Regions from separate parts of the Cellulomonas xiejunii genome, predicted to be linked through region 1. Evidence: riboswitches for the same ligand, from Rfam matches in the RefSeq annotation. Region 1 holds a riboswitch; each other region holds the start of a gene.

Region 1 (7,291 bases):
CCGCGAGAGCGTCTGCCTCCAGGACCGACACCGTGTTGGTGTAGACCAGCCGCCTGTGCCCCAGCGCCCGGTACCGGCGCCACACGTCCGCGAGGTTGGCCGCGGCGACGCCGTGCTCCCAGGGCGCGGGGTGCGCGAGGTCGAGCACGTCTCCCTCGACGACGGCGTGCGGCACGTCCCGCGCGACGAGCAGGTCGTGGACGGCCGACGCCACGGTCGACTTGCCGACCCCCGACCGACCCCCGATCAGCAGCACCGACGTGCGCTCGTCGGCGACGTCCCGCCCCGCGAGGCGGGCGTCGAGCCGCGACCGGACGTCCGGCCACTCGTCGGCGAGGACGGAGAAGTACAGCGAGTCCTGACGTGTGCCGTCCGCCGCGACCCGGTGACCGCGCAGCCGCCCCTCGGGACGCGCGCCGAGCTTCGTGACAGCCGCGATCGACCGCGCGTTGCGCGCCTCCACGCGGTAGGCGACGCGCGCGACGCCCCACGTCTCGAAGGCCTGCGACATCAGCAACCGCTTGCACGCGGGGTTCACGTGGGTGCCCCAGACGCGCGGGGCGTAGAACGTGTGCCCGACCTCGAGGCGGCCCATCCGCAGGTCCACGTCGTAGAACGACGTCGAGCCGACCACCTCCCCGTCGACGAGCACCGCGAACGCGTACCTCGCGGGTGTCGTCAGCGCGGCCTCGACGACGTCGCGCAGGCCGTCCGCACCCCGGGGTGTCGGCGACGTCATGCCCGCCCACACGCGGTCGTCCACGAATCGCGCCAGCGCCTCGGCGTGCTCGACCGCGAGCGGGGCGAGCCGGACACCGTGACCCTCGAGCGTGAGTTCGTGCAGCACGCGCCCATGCTCGGTCGAGAGCATCCCGCATTCGTCCGCCCGCCCACCTGCTGAGACGCGCCGCTGCCGAACCTGCGGTTCGGCGGCGTATGAGCCGTGAGAAGCCGCCGAACGACGAGTTCGCCGGTGGGAGTGGGGGGCAGGACGGCGGGAGGGCGGCAGTAGAGCAGTGGGTTCAGTCGTCGAGGGCAGGGCCGCAGGCGGCCGCCGCGGTGGCTGCCAGGTGGTCCAGGCCCGCGACCTCGATGAGCGGGCGCGTGTCGTCGACGACGGACCAGCACCCGTCGACGACCTCGTACTCGGCCTGCGCCCCGCGCCGCACGAGCGCGCCGAGCGCGTCGACGAGCCGGTCGACGTGCTCGGTCGTCGTCCCGACGCCGACCGACGCGCGCACGGCACCGTTCGACGCGCCCAGGTGAGCCAGCAGCGGGTGCGCGCAGAACCGGCCGTCGCGCACGCCGATGCCGTGCTCGGCCGACAGGTACGCCGCGACGAGCCCCGGGTTGAGGTCGCCCACGGTGAACGTCACGACCCCGACCGGGTCGGCCGAGTCCGGCCAGATCCGCGCGACGCGCACGCCGTCGAGCGACTCCAGACCGGTGACCAGGCGCGTGCGCAGCGCCTGCTCGTGCGCCTCGAGCGCACCGGCCGGCAGCGCGGCGAGCGTGTCGCACGCCTGGGCGAGCGCGATGGCCCCCAGGACGTTCGGCGAACCCGCCTCGTGGCGTGCCGGTGCCGGCTGCCAGACCGTCCGGTCGGTCCGCACGTCGCGCACCGCACCTCCCCCTGCGAGGTACGGCGTGCCCGTGTCGAGCCAGTCCCGGCGTCCCACCAGCGCACCCGCGCCGAAGGGTGCGTACGTCTTGTGGCCGGAGAACGCGACGTAGTCGACCTCCGTGTCCGCGAGCGAGAACCCGCGGTGCGGCACGAGCTGGGCGCCGTCGACCGCGACGCGCGCACCCGCGGCGTGCGCGATCTCGACCACGCGGTCGAGCGGCAGCGACTCCCCCGTGACGTTCGACGCCCCCGTGAGGGTCAGGAGCGCGTAGGGCAGGCGCGCGAGCTCGGTCCGCAGCGCGTCGAGGGTCGCCGCGACCGTCGGCTGCAGCGGCAGCACCGTCGCGACGCGACCCGTCCCCGCGTGGCCGCCGCCGCTGCGCTGCACCCACGGCAGCAGGTTGGCGTGGTGCTCGACGTCGAGGACGAGCACCGCCCCGCCGGGGGGCACGACGCCCGCGAGCAGGTTGAGCGAGTCGGTGGTGTTGCGCGTGATGATCGCGACGTCGTCCGGACGCGCACCCACGAAGCGCGCGATCGACTCCCGCGACGTCTCGTACAGCGCGGTCGAGACCTGGGACAGGTACCCGGCGCCGCGGTGCACCGACGCGTAGAGCGGGAGCACCTCGGTGATGCGTGCCGTGACGGCCTCGAGCGCCGGGGCGCTCGCCGCGCAGTCGAGGTTGGCGTACGCGCGGCTCGTGCCGTCGACCAGGGGCACGGTCGTCGACGCGCCGACGACGGGCAGCAGCGGCTCACCCGAGGGACGCGCCGCCGGGGCCGAGGTCGCGGTGCCCGAGACCTCGTCGGCACACGAGAGCAGCTCGGTGATGGTGGTCATGGGTACCCCTCCGGGAACGGTCCGGGGACCCGAGGGGTCCCGCGCTTGCCGGCACCGAACGGCGCACGGCCAGGTCGTCACCCGGGGCACCCCACCGCGGAGGAGGGTTGCCGGCCAGCGAGCCGGGGCTTGACGCTGGCGCTCATGACCTGCGTCGAGGATCGACGCGACCGGGCGCGCGTGTCAACGCGGATGCGGGTCCCGTCCAGCATCCGAGACCTCACGTCCGGGAACACGCCGGCCGCCGACGACGGCGCCGGTGCTGCCGCGGGCACCCGACCGGGTCAGGTCGTGCACCATGACGACGCTGCGGTACGTCTTGCCCGGCCACTGCACGGTGTCCGCCTCGACGAAGCCCCACCTCCGGTACAGGTCGCGCAGCGCGACCGCGGGCACTGCGGTGTCGAGACCCACCGAGCGCATGCCGTGCTCGAGCGACCACTCCCGCACGGTCCGCCACAGCAGGGTCGCGAGCCCGCGACGTCGCACGTCCGGGTGCACGGCGAGCTGGTTGAGCCAGACGCGGTCCGGCTCCAGCGCGAGGTCCGTCAGGGCCTTGATCCCCCGGCCCGGAGGGCTCGACGCCGCGACCGTCCCCACGAGGCGCCCTCCCGGCTCGGCCAGCACCCACGACGCGCCGACCCTCAGGCTCCGGCTCGCGGTCGTCACCTCGTCCTGCGACGCGCCCGTGAAGTTCAGCCCCTGCGCCGCGAGCTCGGCGTACGCGTCGTGCAGGAGACGCGTCAGGGCAGGCACGTCGTCCGGTGTCACGGGGCGCAGCAGGAGGTCGTCGGGGGCGTCCATCGCCCACCACCCTGGCACGCCCCCGGGACCACGCGCACGGTCGCGCACCCGATCTGAGACGACCTGCCGGGCGCCGAGGGACGTGGCGTAGCATCTCGCCCGACCATCCAGAGCGGCCGAGAGATCTGGCTCGACGACGCCGCAGCAACCCGCACGGGAGACCGTGGCCGAGGGTGCTACCGCCAGAGACGATGGGAGGACCATGAGCGTGCAGCCGCGCCCCGCCCCCGGTTACGCCGGGGACATCACGCCGACCGAGGCCTGGGACCTGCTCGCCGAGCGCGACGACGCCGTGCTCGTCGACGTGCGCACCGACGCCGAGTGGCGGTACGTGGGCGTCCCGGACCTGCGCGCGCTGGGGCGCCAGGCGGCGCTCGTGGAGTGGGTGTCGTACCCGTCGGGGCAGCCGAACCCGCGGTTCGTCGAGCAGGTCGCGGCCGCGGGCGTCACGCCGGGCGACGGGCGACCCGTCGTCTTCCTGTGCCGGTCCGGCCAGCGGTCCATCGGCGCGGCCCAGGCCGCGACGGCCGCGGGCTACGGGCCGGCGTACAACGTCCTGGACGGCTTCGAGGGCGCGACCGGGCCGGACGGCCACCGCGGCCACACCGGCTGGCGGGCCGACGGCCTGCCGTGGGTCCAGCCGTGAGCACGCCGCCCCCCGGCCCCGGCGACTGGGACGACCACCGCGTCGACCGCTCCACCCTGCGGCCCGACACGCTCGCGGTGCGCGGCGGGCTCGTGCGCAGCGGGTTCGGCGAGATGTCCGAGGCGGTGTTCCTCACGCAGGGGTACAGCTACCCCACCGCCGCCCAGGCCGAGGCCGGCTTCGCCGGGGAGGTCGACCGCTTCCTGTACTCGCGGTACGGCAACCCGACGGTCTCGACGTTCGAGGAGCGGCTGCGCCTGCTCGAGGGCGCGGAGGCCTGCTACGCGACCGCGACGGGCATGTCGGCCGTCTTCACGTCGCTCGCCGCGCTGGTGCGCTCCGGCTCGCGCGTCGTCGCGGCCCGGGCGCTGTTCGGCTCGTCGGTCGTGATCTTCGACGAGATCCTCGCGAAGTGGGGCGTGCGCACCGACTACGTCGACGGGCACGTCCCGGAGCAGTGGGAGCAGGCGCTCGCCACGCCCGCGGACGTCGTCTTCTTCGAGACGCCGTCCAACCCGATGCAGGACCTCGTCGACATCGCGCACGTCAGCCGTCTCGCGCACGCCGCCGGCGCCAAGGTCATCGTCGACAACGTGTTCGCCACTCCCGTGTTCTCCCGCCCGCTCGACCACGGTGCCGACGTCGTCGTGTACTCGGCGACCAAGCACATCGACGGTCAGGGCCGGGTCCTCGGCGGGGCGATCCTCGGGTCGTCGGACTACGTGCGGGGCCCGGTGCAGACCCTGCTGCGCAACACCGGGCCGTCGCTGTCGCCGTTCAACGCCTGGGTGCTGCTCAAGGGCCTGGAGACCCTGAGCCTGCGGGTCCGGCACCAGGCGGCGTCGGCGCTGACGCTCGCGCGGTGGCTGGAGGAGCATCCCGGCGTGGCACGCGTGCGCTACCCGTTCCTGGAGTCGCACCCGCAGCACGCCCTGGCGCGTGCGCAGCAGACCGGTGGCGGCACGGTCGTGACGTTCGACCTCGCCGTCCCGGACGGGGCGACGCCCGAGGTCGCGAAGAAGGCGACGTTCGGCGTGCTCGACACCCTGCGGGTCGTCGACATCTCGAACAACCTGGGCGACGCCAAGTCGATCGTCACGCACCCCGCGACGACGACGCACCGTCGGCTCGGCGCCGCCGGGCGTGCCGCCGTCGGCATCGGTGAGGCGACCGTGCGACTGTCGGTCGGCCTCGAGGACGTCGCCGACCTGCGCGACGACCTCGAGCGCGCCCTGGCGACGCTGGGCGCCTGACGCGTCGGGCCTGGTCGGCCGCCGTCAGCCGGCCGGGACCAGCCCGACCGCGACCGTGGACTCCGCTGCGGCCGTGACGCTGATGCCGAGGTCACCGGCGGGCACCTCGAACGCGTCGCTGTCGGCCATGGTCGTGCCGCCCTGGAACACCGGCACGCACGGCGCCGAGTACGACGTCAGCTCGCTGTCGCCCGCGGTCACGGTGACGGTCACGGGCCCACCGTCGGACGACGTGCACACGACGCGCAGCACGTGCGACCCGGCCTGCGCACCGGTGACCTGCCCGGACTCCGAGGCCCCTGCGGCGAGCAGGGCCGTGACGACCGAGGTCGCATCGCCCGAGTCCTCGAGCACAGCCTGCTGGTCCTCCGGCGTCGGCAGCTCGGTGTCACCTCGGCCCTCGATCGTCGGCGCGCCCATGTCCGGGGCGTCGTCCTGTGGCTCCGGCGTCGTGCCCTGGGAGCACGCACCGAGCGCGAGGAGCAGGAACGGGACCACTGCGAGACGTCGTCGGGATCGCATGGCGGGGACGGTAGCGCAGAGACCTGTGCGACCGGCACCCCCGTCCACCAGAGGGACGAACCGGGAGGATCCACACGGGCGCGGGCGGCGCCCAGGTGCCCCCACCCGAACGGGTGAGAGGCTGGGGAGATGGACTTCCGCTTCCTCGGCAACTCCGGCCTCAAGATCTCCGAGCTCACCTACGGCAACTGGCTGACCCACGGGTCCCAGGTCGAGAACGACACCGCCAGCGCGTGCGTCCGCGCGGCGCTCGACGTCGGCATCACGACGTTCGACACCGCGGACGTGTACGCGAACACGGTGGCCGAGTCGGTCCTGGGCGACGCGCTCGCCGGCGAGCGGCGCGAGTCGCTCGAGATCCTCACCAAGGTCTTCTGGCCCACCGGGCCGAAGGGCCCCAACGACACCGGCCTGTCCCGCAAGCACATCCGCGAGTCCATCGACGGCTCGCTCCGGCGCCTGCGCACCGACTACGTCGACCTGTACCAGGCGCACCGGTACGACCACGAGACGCCGCTCGAGGAGACGATGCAGGCGTTCGCGGACGTCGTCCGCCAGGGCAAGGCCCTCTACATCGGCGTCAGCGAGTGGACCGCGGACCAGATCCGCGCCGGGCACGCACTCGCCAAGGAGCTCGGCGTCCAGCTGATCTCCAACCAGCCGCAGTACTCGATGCTGTGGCGGGTCATCGAGCCCGAGGTCGTGCCCACGTCGCGTGAGCTCGGCATCTCGCAGATCGTCTGGTCCCCCATCGCGCAGGGCGTCCTGACCGGCAAGTACCAGCCGGGCGCCCCGCTGCCCGCGGGGTCGCGTGCGACCGACGACAAGGGCGGCGCGAAGATGATCCAGTCGTTCCTGCGCGACGACGTGCTCGAGCGCGTCCAGGGCCTGCGGCCGGTCGCCGACGAGCTCGGCCTGACGATGGCCCAGCTCGCGATCGCGTGGGTGCTCGCCAACGACAACGTGTCGGCCGCCATCATCGGCGCGTCCCGCCCCGAGCAGGTCCTCGACAACTCGAAGGCCGCGGGCGTCGAGCTGCCCGCCGAGGTGCTCACGCGCATCGACGAGGTCCTCGGCGACGTCGTCGTGGCGGACCCCGCCGAGACCGCCAAGGCATCCCCGCCGAAGCGTCTGATCTGACCGTCCCGATCACGTCCGACGCCCCGCACCGGCTGTCCGGTGCGGGGCGTCGTCGTGCCAGGTGATGCGCTCAGAGCTCGACGGTCGCGTTCTCGCCGCCGTCGTACGCGCGGCCGGTGACCTTGGCCTTCACGAGGCTGACGACGGTCGCGAGCCGCCCGCCGGGGCTGTCCCAGTACTCGACGCTCTGCGCGCGCAGCCGGACGAGGCACAGCTGCGGGGTCGTCGGGCCGTCGGGGTACCACGCCGCCGCGACGGGGTTCCACAGCTCCTCGATCTTGGCCTGGTCCTGCACGACCTCGGCCGTCCCGGACACCGACACCCACGACGACGCCCCCGCGAACGCGGCATTGGCGGGCGAGCCGGCCCGGATCTCGGCGACCTTGTGCGAGTCGAGCGTCGTGAAGAACCACAGGTCGCCGTCGAACTCGACGTCCTGCACGCCCATCGGCCGGCTGACC
Region 2 (7,291 bases), 1.0 Mb from region 1:
CGGCGGGCGGCCTCGTCCGCGCCTACCCGACGCTCGTCGAGGAGGGCTCGGGCGCGCGCGCGACCGTCGCGCTGCGCGTCCTCGCCGACGCCGCTGTCGCGCAGGCCGCCGCCCGCCGTGGCCTGCGTCGTCTGCTGCTGCTCGACGTCGGGCTCGCGACCCCCCGCGTGACGAGCCGGTGGACCGGCACCCAGGCGCTCGCGCTCGCCGCGTCCCCGTACCCGAGCACCGACGCGCTGGTGGCGGACGTCCAGCTCGCGTCGATCGACCGACTCATCGCCCGCCACCTGCAGGGACGCACCCCGCGCGACATCCGCGACGCCGACGCGTACGCCGCACTGCGCGGTGCGGTGCGGGACGCCCTCGAGGACGACGTGCACCGCGTCGTGGGCGACCTCGTCGGGGTCCTGTCGGCGTGGCGGGAGCTCGACTCGGACGTGCGCGCCACGAGCAGCCTCGCGCTGCTGGCGACCGCGCAGGACGTGCGTGAGCAGGCGGCGGCGCTCGTCCACGACGGGTTCGTGTCCCGCGTCGGTGCCGACCGCCTGCCGCAGCTGGTCCGCTACCTGCGCGCCGCGCGGCACCGGCTGGCCAAGGCCGCGGACAACCCGACGCGCGACGCCGACCTCGCGTGGCAGGTGCACGACGTCGAGCAGCTCTACACCGCAGCCCGCGAGCGCGCCGCGACCGCGCCGCCGGACCCGGCCCGTGACGCCGCGCTCGATGACGTCCGCTGGCTGCTCGAGGAGCTGCGGGTCAGCCTGTTCGCGCAGCAGCTGGGGACGCCGGTGCCGGTCTCGCCGACGCGCATCCGCAAGGCGCTGGCGGCGATCGGGGCGTGACGCGCCGGGCCGCGCCCCTCCCCGCTGCCTAGGCTGCGGGGATGGCCACCGTCCTGCTCGTCCGTCACGGCCGCACCGACGCCAACGTCCGGGGCGTCCTGGCGGGGCGCGCTGCGGGGGTGCCGCTCGACGCCGTCGGACGCGCGCAGGCCGAGCGCACTGCGGACCGCCTCGCCGTGGTGCCCCTCGTCGGCGTGGTGACGAGCCCGCTGGAGCGGTGCCGGGAGACGTCGGACCTGCTGCTGCGACGGCAGGGCGGCGCGCCGGACCTGGCGGTCGAGGACGCGCTGACCGAGTGCGACTACGGGGACTGGCAGGGCCGGTCCCTGGCCGACCTCGCGCGCGAGGCACTGTGGTCGACGGTCCAGACGCACCCCGCGGCCGTCACGTTCCCCGGGGGTGAGTCCCTCGCCGCGATGCAGGCGCGGGCCGTGGCGGCGGTGCGGCGGCACGACGCCGCGGTCGAGGCTCAGCACGGTGCCGGCGCGGTCTGGGCGGCCGTGAGCCACGGTGACGTCATCAAGTCGGTCCTCGCCGACGCCCTGGGCATGCACCTCGACCTGTTCCAACGTCTCGAGGTGGGGCCCGCGTCGGTCTCGCTGGTCCGCTACGGGCCGCTGAGACCGCACGTGATCGCCACCAACACGCAGCTCGGCGACCTCGGGTGGCTGGGGACGGCCCGTCCCGATGACGACGCGCCGGTGGGCGGCGGGGCCGGGCACGACTCGACCGCCGCCGCGGACTGACCGTTCGTACACTCGACCCATGACCGCCCTCGTCCACGAGTTCGACTGGCCGGACCGCGTCGTCGTCGGCACCGTCGGCCGCCCGGGCGAACGCACGTTCTACCTGCAGGTGCGCATGGGTGAGCGGTCCGCGAGCGTCGCCCTGGAGAAGCAGCAGTCCGCGGCGCTGGCCGACCTGGTCGAGGAGCTGCTGGACGACCTCGCGACCGACGAGACCCACCCGGTGACCGTGCCCCGACTGACCCCGCCCGAGCTGGTCGACGACGACCCGATCGACCAGCCCGTCGAGCCGCTGTTCCGCACCGGGGCGATGCGCCTCGGCTGGGACCCGCGGACGCTGCAGGTGGTCGTCGAGGCGTTCCCCGTCGAGGCAGGCGCGGACGCGCTGGCCGACGAGGCGGACGAGCCCAGCGAGGTCCTGCTGGTGCGGATGCCGGTCGGCACCGCGCGGGCGTTCGTCCAGCGCACGCGCGGCGTGGTGGACGCGGGCCGGCCGCTCTGCGTCCGGTGCGGGGAGCCGATCGACCCCGACGGCCACGTCTGCGCACCACCCGACGGCGCGTGACCTCACCGGACGACGAGCCGCGCGGCGTCGACCTGGACGGCGACGAGCTGCGGATCGTCGGCCGTCTCACCGCCGCGTCCAACGCGACGTTCGTCGGCACGATCCGCGACGTCGCGGTCGTCTACAAGCCGGTGGCCGGCGAGCGGCCGCTGTGGGACTTCCCGGAGGGCACGCTGGCGCTGCGGGAGGTGGCGGCGTACCTCGTCTCGCAGACCCTCGGCTGGGACGTCGTGCCGCGCACCTGGCTGCGTGACGGGCCCTTGGGGCCCGGGATGGTGCAGCTGTGGCAGGAGCCGGACCCGCAGCAGGACCCCGTCGACGTCGTCCCGACCTCGGCCGTGCCGGCGCAGGGGTGGCGCACCGTGCTCGAGGGGACCGACGAGCGCGGCCGACCGGTGGCGGTGGTCCACGAGGACTCCCCGGCGCTGCGCCGCATGGCCGTGCTCGACGTGCTGCTGAACAACGCCGACCGCAAGGGTGGGCACGTGCTCCCCGTGGCCGGCGGCCACCGGTACGGCGTGGACCACGGCGTCACGTTCCACACCGAGCCCAAGCTGCGCACGGTGCTGTGGGGCTGGGTCGGCGAGCCCTTCGACGCGGACGAGACGGCCGGTGTGCGGCTCGTGCGGTCGGAGGTCGCCGGGGAGCTCGGGCAGCAGCTCGCCACGCTGCTCACCACACCGGAGGTCGACGCGCTCGCCGAGCGGTGCGACCGGCTGCTGGCGAGCGGGCGGTTCCCCGCGCCCGACGGCGGCGCGTCGCCCGTGCCGTGGCCCCTCTTCTGAGCGGGTGAGCCGACCACAGCCCCGCCGCGTGACGGGCTCGTCCCCAGGTCCTGCCGCGCGCGTCCCCCGCGTCGGGCCCGCGGAGCACACTCGGTGCATGACCACGACGCCCGCACCGTTCCGCTGCTTCGGTGGCGCCGACCCCCTGTACGCGGCGTACCACGACGACGAGTGGGGGGTGCCGGTGCATGACGAGCACGCCCTGTACGAGCGGGTCTCCCTGGAGGCCTTCCAGTCGGGCCTGGCGTGGATCACGATCCTGCGCAAGCGGCCCGCGTTCCGGGAGGCGTTCGCGGGGTTCGACCCGCAGGTCGTGGCGGCCTACGGGGACGACGACGTGGCGCGGCTGCTGGCGGACCAGGGGATCGTGCGCAACCGGGCCAAGATCGAGGCGACGATCGACAACGCCCGCGCGCTGCTGGCGCTCCACGAGTCGGGGCGCACGCTCGACGAGGTGCTGTGGTCGTACGCCCGCGAGCCGGGTCCCCGGCCGCGGACGTGGGCCGAGGTCCCGGGTCGTACGGCCGCGTCCGCAGCCCTGGCCAAGGAGCTCAAGCGGTACGGGTTCCGCTTCGTCGGGCCGACCACGGCGTACGCGGCGATGCAGGCGTGCGGGGTGGTGGACGACCACCTGGACGGCTGCCTCGTGGTGCGCCGGACGAACGGCGGTGAGGCCGCCGAGCGCGCTGCTCCCCCTGAGTGACGCACGCGACCGAGGGTCGGCAGACCGCGGACGACGGGCTAGGGTGCCGCACATGACGGACCACGTGGACCACGACGGACGGCAGGATGCCGTGCGCGAGGCGCACGACGCGTGGCTGTCCGCCGGCGATCCCGACCCGTACGTCCTGGAGGCCGTCCAGGACGGACTGCTCCGCGTCCCCGTCGCTGCGCCGACGTCGTCGTGGTTCGGCCTGCCCCACCAGCGCACCTCGCGCGAGACGACGTCGCGCCTGCACCGCCGGCGCCGCTGACACGTCGCGGCGCGGGGTCGGCACGCCGCCCTGTTCACGATCAACGGACGTTCCTGGCCGCGACACTGATCGGCCCTCCCCCAGCAGGTGGATCAGCTGGCTCCTGCCCTCGTGGCATGCGACGCTCGACGTCGTGGCAGGCTTCGCGCTCCTGACCGCAGCCACGCTCGGCGTACGCGTGGGTCGACGATCGTGACGCCGTTGGCCCGGCCGGTCTCGGCCGCCCGGTGCTGTGGGTGGTCTGGCTCGTCGTCTTCGGCGCCTACCTGATGCGTCGCCGGCCAACGGGCAGGAGCCATGAGGACGATCGGACACTTCCGTAGCGCCGACGCCCGCGCAGCGTACGTGCGCGCGTACGAGGCTGCGATGGCGGCGCTGCCACCACCCACCGACGGGTTCGAGGTGGGCACGTCGTTCGGCTGCGTCCGTGGGTTCCGCTGGGAGGGGGTACGCGACACGTCCGTCCCCGTCGTCCTGCTCCCGGGCCGCAGCGCCGGCGTGCCCATGTGGGGGGACAACCTCCCCGACCTGCTTCGATCGGAGAGGACCGTCTTCGCGGTGGATGCCCTCGGGGACGCGGGGCTGTCGGAGCAGTCCGTACCGCTGTCCACGGCCGGCGATCAGGCGACCTGGGTCGAGGAGACCCTGGACGGGCTCGGAGTCGGCGTCGTCCACACACTGGGCCACTCGTTCGGCGCGGCGACGACCGCGGCCCACGCGCTGCGCTTCCCCAGCCGTGTGGCGAGCATCGGCCTGCTCGAGCCCGCCTTCGTCCTGCGCTGGCCCCCGCCGTCCACCTTCGTGTGGGCGACGCTCTCCCTCGTGCCTGGCCCGAGCAGCTGGCGAGAGCACGCCCTGGCCGCGCTCGGTGGGGTGGAGGTCGACGAGGTGAGGGCCCGGACGCCGATCGGCGAGATGATCTCCGCCGCGGTCGAGCACTTCCAGAGCGACCTGCCCACCCCACGTCCCCTCTCGCGCGAACAGCTCGGCAGGCTCACACAGCCCGTCTACGTCGCCATCGCCGGTCGCCGCTCCCTGGCCGGAGGCGAGAGGGCGGCGACGCGAGCACGAACCCTGCCGAACGCGGTCGTGGACGTGTGGCCGGGCACGACGCACTCCCTGCCGATGCAGGTTCCGGCGGAACTGGCCCTGCGCCTTCGGTCGTTCTGGGACCGCGTCGATCCCGCGGGGTGACGCCGCGGTGGGACAGTCCAGGTGGTCTGCGCCGCGCCGCACACTCGTGACCGGTCGGCGAGCCGCTGGCCGGCGTCTCACGCACCGACCGCCCCGTTCGGGTGCACAGACCGACCCGTTATGCTCTCGCACGACCATCCAGAGCGGCTGAGAGACCTGGCTCGACGACGCCGCAGCAACCCCCCTCCTCGCGAGGGTGTGGGTGCTTCCGCCAGGAACGATGGAGTGACGATGAACGTGCGCCCCCGTGCCACCGACCCCTCGTGCGGCAGCACCCGCCCGATGACCCCGCCCACGGCGCGATGAGCACCGTGGTCGAGATCAAGACCGAGACGGTCACCGCACCCCAGCACTCGCGCACCGCGCGGCGACGCGCGGAGCAGGCGGGCGCACTGGACCGTCCGACCGTCTCCTTCGAGCTGTTCCCCCCGCGCAACCCCGACGCGGCACCCCGCCTGTGGTCGACCGTGCGTGAGCTCGAGACCGTCGAGCCCGACTTCGTCTCCGTCACGTACGGCGCGGCCGGCAAGACCCGCCAGACCACGCGGGCGATGGTCCGCCGCCTGCTGCGCGAGACCTCCCTCACCCCGATCGCCCACCTGACCTGCGTGGGGACCTCGCGCGAAGAGGTGACGGCGATCGTCGAGGAGTTCCTCGACGAGGGCGTGCGCTCGTTCCTCGCGCTGCGTGGCGACCCGCCCGCCGGCGAGCCCGACTGGCGCCCGCACCCCGACGGCGTGCACACCGCCGCCGAGCTCGTCGAGCTGCTGCGCGACATCGAGAGCCGCCGGTGCGGCCGCAGCGCCGCGCAGGCCGTCCGCGCCCGGGTCCGCCCGCTGTCGGTGGCCGTCGCCGCGTTCCCCCGCGGCAACCACGCCACCGGCGGCACCCGCGCCCAGGACGTCCAGGCCCTGCTCGCCAAGCAGCGCGCCGGCGCCGACTTCGCGATCACCCAGGTGTTCTACGAGGCCGAGGCGTACCTCGGGCTCGTCGCCGAGGCGCGCGCCGCCGGCGTCACCATCCCGATCGTGCCGGGCATCATCCCGACCACCGACCCCGCCCGGCTGCTGCGCCTGCAGGAGCTCACGGGCGTGCCCGTCCCCCGCCGGCTGTTCGACCTGCTCGGGTCCACCGACGACCCGGTCGAGCGCCACCGCCGCGGCACCCGCGCGGGTGTCGACCTCGTCAACGGGGTCCTGGACGGCGGCGCGCCCGGCGTCCACGTCTACACGTACAACAAGCACGAGGCGGCGCTCGACCTCCTCGACGGCGCCGACCTCATCGGCGGCCGTCGCTGCACGGTCACCGCCCCCGACGCCGTCACCACTCCCGACCTCACCGCGCCGGACGGCCACCCCGCCGACGCCTCCACGACGACACCGCGAGGAAACCTGTCATGACCGACACCACGCCCGCCCAGCCGGCGACCCCGGCCTTCCCCGCCGGCTCCGTCCTCGGCTACCCGCGCATCGGCCCGCGCCGCGAGCTCAAGAAGGCCCTCGAGGCGTTCTGGGCCGGCCGCACGTCCGCGGACGAGGTCGAGGCCGTCGCCGCCGACCTGCGTCGTCGCACGCGCACGCGCCTCGCCGAGCTGGGTCTGGCGACCGACGCCCCCGCGATCCCCAGCGCGTTCTCCTTCTACGACCACGTGCTGGACGCCACCGCGCTCGTCGGCGCCGTCCCCGCCCGCTTCGCGGACCTGCAGGACGCGGACGGCCGTCTCGACCTGGCCGGGTACTCCACCGTGGCCCGTGGCCGTGGTGACGACCTGCCGCTCGAGATGACCAAGTGGTTCGACACCAACTACCACTACCTGGTGCCCGAGATCGGCCCGGACACGCAGTTCCGGTACGCGTCCGACCGCCCCGTCGCGGAGTTCACCGAGGCGCTCGCCGACGGCGTGCTCACGCGGCCCGTCGTCGTCGGCCCGGTAACGTACCTGGCGCTGGCCAAGCCGACCGAGGACGCGCCCGCCGGGTTCTCCCCGATCGACCGCCTCGACGACATCCTGCCCGTCTACGTGCGGCTGCTCACCGAGCTCGCCGCAGCCGGCGCCACGTGGGTGCAGATCGACGAGCCCGCGCTGGTCTCCGACTCCGTCGGGGTGTCCGCCGACGTGCTGGCCGAGGCGACGACCCGCGCGTACCGGGTGCTCGCGACCGAGCTCGCGCGCCCGCAGCGTCCG
Region 3 (7,291 bases), 500 kb from region 1:
GGCGGCGACGTCTCCACCACACGTGGTCGGGGACCACAGCCCCGCCGCGCCCTGAGCCGCCAGCTGCTCGGCGTCGCGGAAGTCGGACTGGTAGGCGTAGGGAGCGGCGAACGTGTACTCGAGTGCGTAACCCTCGGTGAGCATGACGTGGTTGAACAGGCGCCCGTCGGGCAGCCAGACGTAGTCGAGCTCGCGGCCGTACCGGTCGACACGGTCCTGCGTCGGGTCGCCGCGCAGCATGACCGACGTGCCGGCGAGCAGCTGCTCCGCGCGCTGGGCCGCCTCGGGACCGAAGCACTCGACGGGCTGGTCCGGGGCGACGGACTCCGGGGTGTCGATGCCGATCACCCGTACGCGTGTCTCGCCCTCGGGGCGAGCCACGATCAACGTGTCACCGTCGACGACCCGCACGACAGGGAACGGCCCCTCGGCGTCGGCGGGCGGGGTGACGAGGTCGGGGGTGGGTGACCCGGCGGAGACGCTGCCGATGTCTCCGTCGGAGGTGCCCGGGCGGTCGACGTCGGTCAGTGAGGTCGGCTGGCCCAGTGCGAACCACGCGCCGACTGCCATCACGGCGGCCAGCAGCAGCGGTCGTGCGCGGGTCCGGCGCCGGCGAGGGGCGCGTCGGGCCGTCACCGTCGACGTGGCGAACGCCGGGTGCTGGCGTATGGGTGCGTCCGGACGACGGGCCATGCCCTCGTATCGGCGGTGGTCCGGCCCGAGTTGAGCGAATGCTCCCGACGTGCGGCGATCTCGTCAGCAGTCGGGTGGCTTGGGTCTGTCGGTGCAGAGGTCGGCGACGAGGCGGCTGGTGCGTTCTTCGATGGTGAAGGGTGGGGAGGTGGTGGTGGTGATGGCGGTGCCGGTGATGTCGCGCCAGGTGGGGTTGCCGTCGATCTGGTAGCGGCCGGTCCATTCGGCTTGCAGGGTGATGGTGGTGGTGCCGGGGTTCTCGTACTCGTGGAAGACGTCGTGGTCGGGGTAGGGGTGTCCGGGGGAGCGGGTGGTCAGGGTGTGGCCGTCGCCGAAGTCGTAGGTCCAGCGGGTGGGGGTGGCTTCGACGGTGATGCCGTAGCCGAGCAGCTCGGTGCGCAGGGTGACGGGTGTGGGGTCGGTGGTGACGATGGTCTCGATGTTGATCAGGACCCAGCCGCGGTCCGGTTGCAGGGTGAGGGTCGGGGCGGGGATCGGCAGCAGGCGGAAGTCGGCCTCGGTGAGGACGGGTAGCAGGTCGACTCCGCAGCCGCCGGCGTCGATCTGCTGCCAGGGTCCCCAAGCCGCCGCGGGTGTGGTGCGGGCCTGGCGCCACATCGGGAGGACCATGGTGTCGCCGTCTTCGCACTGCTGGATCGCTCCGGCGAGGTCGGCGAGCTCGGGGCAGGTGCCGTCCGCCGAGCCCTTGGTCCAGATCCCGGCGACCTCACGGCACTGCGGGGCGCGTTCGTAGTTGAACAGCCGAAGTTCCGGAGGGAGTGACCGGGTTGCTCGGGCAGCGCGTTCCGCCTCGCGAGCGGCAAAAAACTCGAACTGGCCCTCGCCAGCCTTGCCTGCTGTTCCGAGGTCGTCGCCGGGAACGGCGGCCCCCAGGATCAGCAATGCGGTCAGAGCGAATGAACTGACGCGCTGACTCATCCCGTGGTCTCCACGCCGAGCGCCTCGACCGTCCATCCGCCGTTCCACCGCAGCCCGAAGCGGAGGATGCGCTCCGCCGCGGCTGTCTCAGAGACCACAACGCCGGCCCGGTCGCGGGTGGTGCCGGCACCTTCGGTCAACCGCAGTTCGACCGTGAAGGACTCTCCGCTGACGAGTTCCGTAGGCGTCGCTTCGTGAACTGAGACTGCGTAGCCTTCCGACGTCTTCCCTTCGTCACGGGTGGCGCTCACCTGGTCGACGATCGCGGAGCAGGTCGAGCACTCTGAGCTGGACAGCTCGACCAGCAAGGACGGATCACCCGTCAGCCTCGAGTACGTGTAGAGCTCCATGAAGTAGCGAGACGCCGCCGTCGCGCCGTCGGCATTGGGGGTTGCCATCGCCTCGGGGCGCACCGGAGGCGATGGCGGCTCCGGCGCCGGGCTTGGCGTGGGCGTCGGGCTCGCAGTCGCCGCCGGAGTGGCTGTTGGCGTAGGCGGGGCGTTGCCGCCGTTCGTGCACCCCGCCAGTGCCATCCCCAGTGCCAGCGTCAACGCCAGCAATGAGAGCGCGCGTCGTCCCGTTCCACGTGTGGGCATGTCGGGAAAGTACCGGTTCTGCGCACGGCGAGGTGATGGTCGGCCAGATCTGTGGACACGAGCCGTGGGGCCGCGGTGGAGGTCCTCGCACGAAGTCCTGTCCGCCGACGGGCGCCGGCTCCCCCTCATCCGGATCCGCCAACGTCGTTGCTGCGGTCTCATTGTCCGAAGCCAAGCGTTGCAAACCGCTCGGTTGCAATGGTTTGATTCCAAGGGCCCGACCGTAGCAACTGAGGAGTCTCATGGCCGTCCGTCGTGGTGGACCCGGTCGGATGAGCCGCCAAGCCGTGTATCGCTCCCTCGACGAGGCGATCTCGGAGGTCCGGGACCAGCTCGGGGGCCTGCCGTCGCCCGCAGAGGCCCGCGCCATCTGGGACGAGCTGTGGGTGCACGACGCCCACAACTCGACGGCCCTCGAAGGCAACACGTTGGTGCTGCGTGAGGTCGAGCAGCTCCTTCATGAAGGGCGCGCGGTCGGTGACCGGCAGCTCGCCGAGTACATGGAGGTGAAGGGTTACGCCGATGCCGCACAGTGGGTGTACGCCCAGGCCGTCGTGCCGGACCTTGTCGGCGGCGGTGAGCTGCTGACGCTCACCGACGTGCGGTACGTGCACCGGATGGCGATGACGCCGGTGTGGGACGTCGCGCCGAACCCGGACGCCGGACCTCACGAGGGGCCGGGCAGCTTTCGGCGGCATGACATCCACTCGTTCCCCGGCGGGATGAAGCCACCGTCGCATGCTCTGGTCGAGCCGCGACTGAGGGACTGGCTCGACAGCGTCGAGGCGGTGCGTGCGTCGGCGGCGCACCCGATGGAGGCGATCGCTGCCATCCATGCGGGTTTCGAGCAGGTCCACCCGTTCATCGACGGGAACGGGCGGACCGGGCGGCTGCTGATGAACCTGATCCTGTGCCGTTTGGGGTATGCGCCGGCGATCATCCAGAAGAGGGAGCGCGAGCGTTACCTGCGCGCACTGCGTCAGGCGGATGCCGGTAACTACGGGCCGCTTGCCGAGCAGATCGCCCGTGCGGTGCTGGACAACATCCTGCGCTTCATGGTCCCTGCCCTGGCGGGAGCCGAGCGCCTGGTCCCGCTCGCATCACTCGCGACACCCGAGGTCAGCCACCTGGCCCTGCGCAACGCTGCGCAACGAGGCCGGCTCAAGGCGCAGCGTGCCGAGAACGGGCAGTGGCGCAGCAGTCGAGCATGGGTCGACGAGTACATCGCATCGAAGTACAGGTCCGCAGCGCGCGGCTGAGGCGTGGGGCGTCCTCAGCAGCGTGTCGGCGCCGGGTTCGGGGTTCGATGAAGTCGCATGCTGACGGGCTCTCAGCAGTCGGGTGGCTTGGGTTTGTCGGTGCACAGGTCGGCGACGAGGCGGCTGGTGCGTTCTTCGATGGTGAAGGGTGGGGAGGTGGTGGTGGTGATGGCGGTGCCGGTGATGTCGCGCCAGGTGGGGTTGCCGTCGATCTGGTAGCGGCCGGTCCATTCGGCTTGCAGGGTGATGGTGGTGGTGCCGGGGTTCTCGTACTCGTGGAAGACGTCGTGGTCGGGGTAGGGGTGTCCGGGGGAGCGGGTGGTCAGGGTGTGGCCGTCGCCGAAGTCGTAGGTCCAGCGGGTGGGGGTGGCTTCGACGGTGATGCCGTAGCCGAGCAGCTCGGTGCGCAGGGTGACCGGTGTGGGGTCGGTGGAGGCGATGGTCTCGATGTTGATCAGGACCCAGCCGCGGTCCGGTTGCAGGGTGAGGGTCGGGGCGGGGATCGGCAGCAGGCGGAAGTCGGCCTCGGTCAGGACGGGCAGCAGGTCGACTCCGCAGCCGCCGGCGTCGATCTGCTGCCAGGGTCCCCAAGCCGCCGCGGGTGTGGTGCGGGCCTGGCGCCACATCGGCAGGACCATGGTGTCGCCGTCTTCGCACTGCTGGATCGCTCCGGCGAGGTCGGCGAGCTCGGGGCAGGTGCCGTCCGCCGAGCCCTTGGTCCAGATCCCGGCGACCTCACGGCACTGCGGGGCGCGTTCGTAGCGGAAGAGCTGCAGCTCGGGCGGGATCACCCGGTTCTCGCGAGCGAGCTGCTCGGAGCGATCGACCGCGACGCGTACGACATCCTCCGAGAGCTCGCTGCCGAACCGCGGCTCTCCTTCGGCCGCAGCCGGAATGGCAAGGACTGTCACGAATGGAGTGGTCGCGATGAGGAGAATCGCCGTCCGGCAAGTGATGCTCCGAACATGGCTCTTGATCATGACGCCGGTGCCGCGGCCGGGCCGACCTCGTCGATCGTCCACCCATCGGACCAGGTCATGACAATGTCGATCTCACGGTCCTCTAGAGGGTGGTCCTCGAGGACTCGCCCTTCGGCGTCCAGGTCCACGGACGCATCAATCCGCACGTGAAGGCGTGCGGAGTACCACCGTCCGGCATCCACCTCGGTGCCTGACGCAGCGAGGATCTCCGCGCCCCCAACGTTTCGGTGTCCACGACTATGCAGATCAGTCACGTTCGCCGTGATTCCTGAGCAGAAGCTGCACTCGGGCGATGACAGCGCGTTCCACTCCGCTAGGTCACCAGTCGCGTTGATGTATGGGTACAGCGAGATGAAGTAGCTCGCGGCAGCCGCGGCGCCGTCGGCGCTCGGTGTCGCCATCGCCTCGGGTCGTACTGGTGGGACGGTGACGTCCACCGTTGGTGAGGGCGTCGGCGACAGGGTGGGCGTCGCCGTCGCCGTCACAGGCGGCTGCGACGTGGCGTCGTCCGTGGGGTCGGCATCAGTGGCGCAGCCGGAGGTCGCCAACGCAATGGCAACGACCACGACGGCGACCTGTGCACGCATCTGCATGTCCGGAAGGTACTGGTTCGAAGCGGTTCGGCGGTGAGGTCGTCCCGCATCTGGGGACAACTTCGCCGCGGCGTCGCGATCGGCCGGTCCCGTCGCGTGGTGAGGACGGCCGCTGACGGACCGGACGGAGGGGCGCGATGCCGTGGCGCGACGTGTCGTGCGTCGACTGAGGCCCCGTGCCTCAGGGCGTCGGGCTCTGGTGTCGGTCGGTGACGAGGTTCTCCTGACGCCCGCCCACCAGGAAGGAGCCAGCCAAGCGCGCACGTGCCAGCAGCCAGAGCGGTCGGTCTCCCGCGCCACGCCGATGACGCCGACCACCCCCATGTCAGCCGCGGGTCCTAGGGTGTCTCCCGATCACGAAGCTCGGCCTCAAGCCCTCCGGCTGGCCGACTGGCAACCGCGCAGAGCGCACGGTGCCCCCGGAGGAAGATCCGCCCGTGCCGCCGGTACGGGAAGCTGCTCGACCTGACGGAGTACCCCGTGCTTGATCTGCACCTCGACGACCCCACCCACCTCGCGTGCATCTCCGACGCTCCCGGTCACGTCGTCCAGCCCGACCTCGTCGCCCGCGCCGTCCGGGCTGACGGCACCCCGTGGCGGCTGACGCGGGTCGGTCCGCATCGCATCGAGCTCGTCGGTCCCTCGGGTGAGCGGGCGAGCTGGTGGCTGCACGATTTCAAGCCATTCGTGCAGCACCTCCGTACCGCCGACCCGACGGTGTGGGTGTACGACTTCGGGGTCGTGCGCGTCGGCGGACGGTACGTCGCCGTCACGTCCCGCGAGCACTGGACCCCCTGCGCGCGAGTGACGACGCGTCGGCCGGGCACGCAGGTGGCGTGGCTCGTCGCCATGCTGCAGCCGCGGGCGGACGCCGAGGGCGCTGACCTCGTCCCCCCGCACACGGCCACGCTCTACCACCTCGATCCGCCCTACCAGCTGGGCCGGCTCGCGAACGCCCCGATCGACTGGGTGCTCGTCCTGGCCTACCAGCGCGACGGTCGAGGAATCACGGTGATCTACGAGGCCGACGCGACGGGCCGGCTCGTGTCGCCCTGGGACCTGCCGGGCAGCCACGACGACGGGATCGATCACGTCCGAGCCCTGCAGGGACTCGGTTACGAGATCGCTCTGCCCCCAGCGGGCGACTGCTGACGGCCGCCGACTCGGGAGCGTGACTTCCCGCTGGTCACAGCGACGCGATGTGCCGATCGGGTCGGGCCCTCGGCGGGCGCAGTGCCGCCCCGATCCCGCGGTGCGGGTGCGGGTGTCCAGGGGTCGACGCAGGATGGAACGGCGCCGGGGCCGCCCGGTGCGGCCCGCTCGTCGCCCCGTGCGCCGGGCAGACCTTCCGTAGTGATCGACGAGGGGGACACGCATGGGCATCGACGACCTCAAGGGCAAGGCGTCCGACGCGGCGCAGGGCGAGAAGGGCGAGCAGGGGAGCGACGCGGCCCTGGAGAAGGGGTCCGACGCGGCGTCGTCCGCCACGGGCGGCAAGCACGACGAGCAGCTCGACAAGGCGCAGTCGGCGGCGGACAAGAAGATCGGCGACCAGTGACGACCTCCGTCCGGGCCGGGCGCGGTGCCCGGCCCGGACGGGCGGGGAGCGGCTGAGCAAGGACGTGACGGGCGCGGGCGCGACGGAGACGGAGCCGACGGGGACGGGGGCTGTCCGGCGTCGGCGGGAGGACGACTGAGGAGGTCGGACCCGGTCCACGGCGAGGCGCAGACTCAGTCGCCGTGGGAGGCGCGGGACCGGCGAAGTCCCGTCGCCGCGCTGTGGGCGAGGCGACGGGACTCCGTCGTGGGTGCTACCGCGAGCTCGGTCGCATGCGGTAGGTCCCGTTGCCGTAGCTGACCTTGGCGTAGCCACCGAAGGCGTGGCTCCGGCCGGACGGCTGCTGGAGCCGGGCCGAGCTGACGCTACGCGCAGCAGACTGCCTGGACGTGGAGTACTTGGGCATGTCGATCACCTCCTCTCGATGGGTCGGGTGGGGTGCGGCGCGGGCGCGCCGCCGTCGACGGAAGCACGAGGGGGCACCGGGTTGACCGGCGACGGCGCGCGCTCGGGATCGCGGGCAGGAGCACGCCGGGTCACGCGGTCACGCTCGCGGGGGCCCCAGCCACGGCGGGCCGTGCACTGCAGCGGGCGACCGTCCTCATGGCCGTGATGGCGCGCTCGTGCGCCCGCGTCCGGCGGTGCACCCGGGTGCAGGTGTCCGCGGCGCTGG

What was found. A riboswitch is a leader RNA that binds a small molecule or an ion and turns the genes downstream of it on or off. The one in region 1 is predicted to bind S-adenosylmethionine.
Region 2: another riboswitch for S-adenosylmethionine. It lies ahead of NP048_RS00530 (methylenetetrahydrofolate reductase); the one in region 1 lies ahead of NP048_RS15085 (aminotransferase class V-fold PLP-dependent enzyme).
Region 3: another riboswitch for S-adenosylmethionine. It lies ahead of NP048_RS17295 (hypothetical protein); the one in region 1 lies ahead of NP048_RS15085 (aminotransferase class V-fold PLP-dependent enzyme).

What each region holds. Positions count from the first base shown of each region.
Region 1 covers NZ_CP101987.1:3,275,128-3,282,418, forward strand. The annotation lists gene NP048_RS19360 (GNAT family N-acetyltransferase) at 1-847, opposite strand, end outside; gene NP048_RS15085 (aminotransferase class V-fold PLP-dependent enzyme) at 1,023-2,465, opposite strand; SAM riboswitch class IV at 2,502-2,615, opposite strand; gene NP048_RS15090 (GNAT family N-acetyltransferase) at 2,649-3,269, opposite strand; SAM riboswitch class I at 3,370-3,467, shown strand; gene NP048_RS15095 (rhodanese-like domain-containing protein) at 3,472-3,915, shown strand; gene NP048_RS15100 (O-succinylhomoserine sulfhydrylase) at 3,912-5,168, shown strand; gene NP048_RS15105 (hypothetical protein) at 5,193-5,690, opposite strand; gene NP048_RS15110 (aldo/keto reductase family protein) at 5,820-6,830, shown strand; gene NP048_RS15115 (pyridoxamine 5'-phosphate oxidase family protein) at 6,901-7,291, opposite strand, start outside.
Region 2 covers NZ_CP101987.1:116,366-123,656, reverse strand. The annotation lists gene hrpA (ATP-dependent RNA helicase HrpA) at 1-842, shown strand, start outside; gene NP048_RS00560 (MSMEG_4193 family putative phosphomutase) at 884-1,588, shown strand; gene NP048_RS00555 (DUF3090 domain-containing protein) at 1,608-2,153, shown strand; gene NP048_RS00550 (SCO1664 family protein) at 2,150-2,938, shown strand; gene NP048_RS00545 (DNA-3-methyladenine glycosylase I) at 3,036-3,641, shown strand; gene NP048_RS00540 (hypothetical protein) at 3,694-3,912, shown strand; gene NP048_RS00535 (alpha/beta fold hydrolase) at 4,210-5,106, shown strand; SAM riboswitch class I at 5,238-5,344, shown strand; gene NP048_RS00530 (methylenetetrahydrofolate reductase) at 5,409-6,506, shown strand; gene metE (5-methyltetrahydropteroyltriglutamate--homocysteine S-methyltransferase) at 6,503-7,291, shown strand, end outside.
Region 3 covers NZ_CP101987.1:3,771,940-3,779,230, reverse strand. The annotation lists gene NP048_RS17325 (thermonuclease family protein) at 1-570, opposite strand, end outside; gene NP048_RS17320 (hypothetical protein) at 757-1,632, opposite strand; gene NP048_RS17315 (DUF6318 family protein) at 1,629-2,165, opposite strand; gene NP048_RS17310 (Fic family protein) at 2,501-3,487, shown strand; gene NP048_RS17305 (hypothetical protein) at 3,559-4,398, opposite strand; gene NP048_RS17300 (DUF6318 family protein) at 4,464-5,060, opposite strand; SAM riboswitch class IV at 5,413-5,522, shown strand; gene NP048_RS17295 (hypothetical protein) at 5,541-6,212, shown strand; gene NP048_RS17290 (Rv0909 family putative TA system antitoxin) at 6,436-6,618, shown strand; gene NP048_RS17285 (NYN domain-containing protein) at 7,155-7,291, opposite strand, start outside.